2 regions of the Pseudoalteromonas sp. CO109Y genome follow, and region 1 is predicted to be linked to the other one. Evidence: predicted binding sites of a transcription regulator. Region 1 holds the regulator's gene; the other holds the start of a gene.
The links. Region 1 encodes MetJ, which represses methionine synthesis genes. Its sites were predicted from a motif close to TAGACGTCTAGACGTCTA; they were not measured.

Region 1 (3,435 bases):
GTTCGCTACCGCATGATAACGATCTGCCGAGCTTAAGCTTGAGCCACCAAATTTATGAACAATATTTACCATTTCTTCTACCACAATGCCGTATGTGCTGGCGTTAACTTAAATGACGCGTTTTGTTGGGTATCTTGCTGTGCTTGCTTAGCTTCAGCTTTTGCAACTTGTTGGCCTTGACCTGGTTTTACTAAATTGAAAACACGGTCTAAATCTGCAATGAGATCTTTTACGTCTTCAATACCTACAGAAATACGGATCAGCGTATCGCCCACACCGGCCTCAAGGCGCGCTTTAGGCTCCATTCCTGCGTGGGTCATTGTTGCAGGGTGACAAATCAAGCTTTCTACCCCACCTAGCGACTCAGCAAGGCTAAAGTCTTTAAGGCTTGTTAAAAACGCTGCTGCATCGTTAATGTCGCCTTTAATATCAAAGCTCACCATGCCACCAAAGCCACGTTGCTGTGCTTTAGCAAGCTCATGTTGTGGGTGAGAAGCAAGGCCTGGGTAATAAACTTGGCTTACATAAGGTGAGCTTTCTAAATACTCAGCAATGGCAAAGGCATTTTCTTGGTGCTGCTTTAAACGTACATTTAAAGTACGTAAACCACGAAGCGTTAAGTAGCTGTCAAATGGTGCACCAGTAATACCGATATTATTCGCCCACCAAGCAAGCTCATCGCCTAGCTCTTGCGTTGCAGCAATTACCGCACCACCAACCACATCAGAGTGACCATTGATGTATTTAGTGGTTGAGTGCACAACAATATCAACACCAAACTCAATTGGGTTTTGTAATGCAGGTGATAAGAAGGTGTTATCAGCCGCAACCAAAGCACCACACTGCTTAGCAATACTAGTGATTGCTTTAATATCTGTTAAACGCAAAATTGGGTTACTTGGCGTTTCAATCCAAATCAACTTAGGTTTAATTGCTAAAATTTCTTGGAGGTTTTCAGTCTTGGTTAAATCCAAAACTTTTAGTTTTAACAGGCCACGTTTTTCAAGCGAGGTGAATAAACGGTAACTACCGCCATAACAGTCATGTGGGATCACTAACGTGTCGTCACTGTTTAATAGCTGAGTTGCTAAATGCACAGCAGACATACCTGTTGCAGTGATAATACCTCTAGCACCACCTTCAAGCTCAGCTAAGGTTTCAGCTAAGATATCGCGATTTGGATTACCGCTACGACCATAGTCATACTGGCGCTTAGTATCAAAATCAGCAAATGAATAGGTGGTTGATAAGTAAATTGGTGGTACAACCGCACCATGATGTTTATCGGCTTCGATGCCGTGACGAACAGCAATCGTCGCTTTATTTTTTTCGCTCATTTCATCACCTATTCTTAAATTGGATGTTTAGACGTCTAAAAGGTTAGATGATCAAATATGAGAAGTCAAAGCATTTATGGCTTACACATAGAAGTTTATACATTTACACCACTAGATGGCTAAATAACTAGTATTTGACTATCTTTTTTAAAGAGATAGAATTTCCGCATCTTGCGCTGTGAATAAGGCGTAAATCACTGACAACCGAGGCAACGAAACAACTTATGGCTAAATGGAACGGTGAATACATTCACCCATATGCAGAACACGGTAAAAAATCAGAACAAGTAAAAAAGATTACCGTATCGATCCCACTCAACGTATTAAAAGTATTAACTGACGAGCGTACACGCCGCCAGATCAATAACCTGCGTCATGCGACGAACAGTGAGTTATTGTGTGAAGCTTTCTTACATGCTTTTACAGGTCAACCATTACCAAATGATGACGACCTACGTAAAGACAACCCTGAAAAGGTACCTGAAGAAGTTAAAAGAATTATGCAAGAAATGGGATTAGATATCCCAGTGCTTGATTCAGAATAAGTATTTCGGCCATCGGATCACCGCCGATAATCGCAGATATAAAAAAACTCAGCCTAGGCTGAGTTTTTTATTGCGCGATGTACCTAATAGCTAATTAAGCTTAACGCATGTAATCTTCTGGCATGTCGATTTGCGCCACACCCGACTCTACTGCTGCTTCAGCAACAGCACGTGCAATACGTGGTAATAAACGCGGATCCATAGGCTTAGGAATGATGTACTCGGCACCAAACTCAAGTGACTCAACGCCAGCTGCTTTTAATACTTCACTTGGTACAGGCTCTTTCGCGATGCCGCGAATAGCATGAACTGCAGCAATTTTCATTTCATCATTAATTGCCGTTGCACGAACATCTAACGCACCACGGAAAATGAATGGGAAACAAAGCACGTTATTTACTTGGTTAGGGAAATCTGAACGACCCGTTGCCATAATTAAATCGTTACGCGCACTGTGTGCAACTTCTGGAGCAATCTCAGGATCTGGGTTTGAGCATGCAAACACGACTGGCTTATCAGCCATCAGCTTAAGATCATCTGCTGTTAACAGGTTAGGACCTGATACACCAACGAATACGTCAGCATCAGCAATAACATCTTGTAATGTACGCTTATCGGTATTGTTAGCAAATAATTGCTTATACTCGTTTAAGTCATCACGACGTGTATGGATCACACCTTTACGGTCAAGCATATAAATGTGTTCACGCAGTGCGCCACACTTAATTAAAAGCTCCATACAAGCAACAGCAGCAGCACCGGCACCTAAACATACGATGATAGCATCTTCGATATCTTTACCTTGCACTTCAAGGGCGTTAAGCATACCAGCAGCAGTCACAATAGCTGTACCATGTTGGTCATCGTGGAAAACTGGAATATCACAGCGCTCGATAAGCGCTTTTTCGATTTCAAAACACTCTGGCGCTTTAATATCTTCAAGGTTGATACCACCAAACGTATCAGCGATGTTAGCAACCGTATTAATGAAATCTTCTGTTGTGCGGTGTTTAACTTCAATATCAATTGAATCAAGACCAGCAAAACGTTTGAATAGTAACGCTTTACCTTCCATTACAGGTTTTGATGCAAGCGGACCTAAGTTACCTAAACCTAAAATTGCGGTACCGTTTGAAATAACTGCAACCATGTTGCCTTTGCCTGTGTATTTATAGGCATTTGCTGGATCAGCAGCAATTTCACGGACTGGTTCAGCCACACCTGGGCTATAAGCTAAAGCGAGATCGTTAACCGTTTCGGCTGGCTTGGTTAGTTCAACACTAATTTTACCTGGAACGGGGTGAGCGTGGTAATGTAATGCTTGTTCACGAAAATCTGACATAACGCGATAGTATCCTGCAAAAAGTTAAAAAGTGAGAGAGCTTGCATCAGTACGATACCTGTAATGTATAAAAATTCCAAGTATTATCAGGTCTATCCTGTTATATGCTATATCGCTTAATTTTAAAGGATTTCCCAACAATTTCTGTGCATAGTTGCGATTAATCAGACATAAAAATTCACCTATTTATGACCTTTTAAGCACGTGTTTT
Region 2 (3,435 bases), on a different contig from region 1:
TCTCTGCGTTCATTCATAGCTGTATCTCCCACTTTAGTTACTTAATGAGTATAGATCATAATGGAGTGAGTGATAGTAAAGCTTAATGCAACAAAAAAGCCCCTAGGTAGGGGCTTTTTGAGTATTAGCTAATTAGCCAATTCTTTTGTATTTAATACGCTTTGGTTGTGCCGCTTCTGCGCCTAAGGTTTTCTTCAACCACTCTTCGTATTCTGTGTAGTTACCATCGAAGAAGTTAATTTGGCCTTCATCACGGTAATCAAGAATATGTGTAGCAATACGGTCAAGGAACCAACGGTCATGCGAGATACACATTACACAGCCAGGGAACTCTAAAATAGCGTTCTCGAGTGCACGTAGTGTTTCAACGTCTAGGTCATTGGTTGGCTCATCCAGTAGTAATACGTTGCCACCTGCTTTTAGTAACTTAGCTAGGTGTAAACGGTTGCGCTCACCACCTGATAGGTCTTTAACGAATTTTTGTTGGTCGTTACCTTTGAAGTTAAAGCGGCCAACATAGGCACGGCTTGGGAATTCAAAGTTACCAATTTTTAATACGTCTTGGCCGTTAGAGATTTCTTGGAAAACAGTGTTGCTTTCGTCCATGTCGCCACGGAACTGATCAACCGTTGCAAGCTCAACTGTGTCACCAACAATGATCTCACCGCTATCAGGCTTTTCTTCACCGCTTAGCATTTTGAAAAGCGTTGATTTACCTGCACCATTGGCACCGATAATACCTACGATAGCGCCTTTCGGCATTGCAAAGTTTAAGTCATCGATTAATACACGGTCGCCAAAGCTCTTCTTCAGGCCTTTCACTTCGATAACTTGGTCACCTAAGCGTGGACCTGGTGGAATGAATAGTTCATTCGTTTCGTTACGCTTTTGGTAATCGTTTTGCTGAAGTTCAGAGAACTGTGCCATACGTGCTTTAGACTTAGCTTGACGGCCTTTCGGGTTTGAACGAACCCATTCAAGTTCTTGCGCGATTGATTTTTGACGTGCTTTTTCAGATTTCTGTTCTTGTTGTAAACGTAAATCTTTTTGCTCAAGCCACGATGAGTAGTTACCTTCCCAAGGAATACCTTCACCACGGTCAAGCTCTAAAATCCAACCTGCTACGTTGTCTAAGAAGTAACGGTCGTGGGTTACAGCAACCACAGTACCTTCGTAGTCGTGTAAGAAGCGCTCTAACCAAGCAACTGACTCAGCGTCTAAGTGGTTGGTAGGTTCGTCAAGAATAAGCATATCTGGTTTTTCAAGTAGTAAACGACAGATCGCAACACGGCGACGCTCACCACCCGAAAGGTGTTCAATTTTTGCATCCCAAGGTGGAAGGCGTAATGCATCAGCTGCACGCTCTAACACGTTGTCGATATTGTGACCGTCGTGTGCTTGGATGATAGCTTCTAGTTCGCCTTGTTCTTTCGCAAGTGCATCGAAGTCAGCACCGTCCATTGCATACTCGTTGTATACTTCATCAAGACGATTTAGAGCATTTTTAACTTCGCTTACTGCTTCTTCTACTGTTTCGCGAACTGTTTTGCTTTCGTCTAGTACAGGTTCTTGCGGTAAGTAACCGATTTTAGTGCCTGGTTGAGGGCGAGCTTCACCTTCAAAGTCTTGGTCAACACCAGCCATAATGCGAAGTAACGTTGATTTACCTGCACCGTTTAGACCTAGCACACCAATTTTTGCGCCTGGGAAAAAGTGTAAAGAAATATCTTTTAAGATAGTGCGCTTAGGTGGCACAACCTTAGAAACTCGACTCATCGAGAATATAAACTTATCTGGTAACACCATGAAAGGAGCCTTCAATTTATAAGAAAAATTAACAGCGTATATTGTATACCCAAACCACCTCAAGGTGCGAGTTTCAGTTGGAATTAAAAGCGATTTAGGCAAGGCATTGATTGCAAACAATAGTGGTTCTATTGTTAAAATCAATAACGCAGTATAAATCGCTTTTAAACCAACCCTTTGGGCGCTTCACAGGCACTTACTCTCATCGTTGTTACTTTTTAAAAGGGACTGCCATTCTTGCAAAGTAACGCCTTGATATTAAGCACCTGTGAAACGCTGAATTCTGCATCTTGAGGAGGCTTGGGTATAGATGCTCTGTCGCGTATACGTCAACGAAACAGGCTTTTATGGGCTTTGCTTTCAAACAAATAAAATTCATTTGGACATCTAAACATCTAGAGGTTGAAATTTCTAACTATCCGTTCATAATTAGCAGTCAGATAAGTATGCTCGGAGCCAGCTATGCCCATTACAGTAAAAGATGAATTGCCTGCCATTGCAAAGTTACGTCAAGAAAACGTGTTTGTAATGCCAAAAAGTCGTGCTAAAACGCAAGAAATCCGCCCAATGCGTTTGGCCATCTTAAACTTAATGCCAAACAAAGTTGAAACCGAAGTGCAGTTTATTCGCTTGTTAGCAAACTCACCGCTGCAAGTTAATGTTGAGCTGTTGCGCTTAGATACCCATCGCACCAGTAGTAACTCTGAACAGCACATGGATACGTTTTATCGTTATTTTTCAGAAGTGAAAGATAATAACTACGATGCCATGATCATAACAGGCGCGCCGCTTGCTCATTTAGAGTATGACGAAGTTGCTTACTGGGACGAACTAAAAGTTATTTTAGATTGGGCAGAGCAGCATGTTACGTCTACGCTGTTTTCGTGTTGGGCGGCCCATGCCGGTCTTTATCATCACTATGGCCTAAAACGTGATCTGAAACCAAACAAACTCAGTGGCGTATTTACTCATAAAAGCTATTTTGACCATGCAGCGCTGACGCGTGGCTTTGATGATACCTTTTTAGTGCCACATTCTCGTTATGGTCATATTGATATCGATAAGATTAATGCCTGCGAAGAGCTGGTAGTATTAGCCGGATCAGAGCGAGTTGGTGCCTACTTAATTAAAAATAAATCAGGTAGCCAAGTGTATATTACTGGCCATCCAGAGTACGATGCTCATACCTTAAAAGGGGAGTATTTACGTGACCAAGAAAAATCAGCGGATGCGCCTAAGCCAGAAAACTACTTCCCTGACGATAACCCAGACAACGAACCGTCGAAAACGTGGCAAAGCCATGCCTTTTTATTGTTTTCGAATTGGTTAAACTATTATGTGTACCAAACTACACCGTATGATATTAACTTAGTTAGCCAAGATGTAAGGACTAACAACTATGCCGAGTAATGCAGTGAATAAACGCGAACAATTAACCGAGGCGCTAAAACAGCGAATTTTAATCCTCGATGGCGCGATGGGCACCATGATCCAAGAATATAAGTTAGAAGAACAGGATTATCGCGGTGAGCGCTTTAAAGACTGGCATGTACTTATTAAAGGCAATAACGATTTATTAAGCCTAACTCAGCCAAAAATCATTGCTGATATTCACCGTGCTTACTTAGA

Region 2: the regulator MetJ is predicted to act here: its motif matches at 2,187-2,204, upstream of metA (homoserine O-succinyltransferase).

What each region holds. Positions count from the first base shown of each region.
Region 1 is NZ_SGPD01000037.1:27,694-31,128, reverse strand. Features, by position in the region: gene metL (bifunctional aspartate kinase/homoserine dehydrogenase II) at 1-72, opposite strand, end outside; gene metB (cystathionine gamma-synthase) at 78-1,337, opposite strand; gene metJ (met regulon transcriptional regulator MetJ) at 1,562-1,882, shown strand; gene EXT43_RS14235 (malic enzyme-like NAD(P)-binding protein) at 1,983-3,224, opposite strand.
Region 2 is NZ_SGPD01000017.1:9,283-12,717, forward strand. Features, by position in the region: gene EXT43_RS06190 (PilZ domain-containing protein) at 1-17, opposite strand, end outside; gene ettA (energy-dependent translational throttle protein EttA) at 133-1,806, opposite strand; gene metA (homoserine O-succinyltransferase) at 2,269-3,216, shown strand; gene EXT43_RS06210 (homocysteine S-methyltransferase family protein) at 3,206-3,435, shown strand, end outside.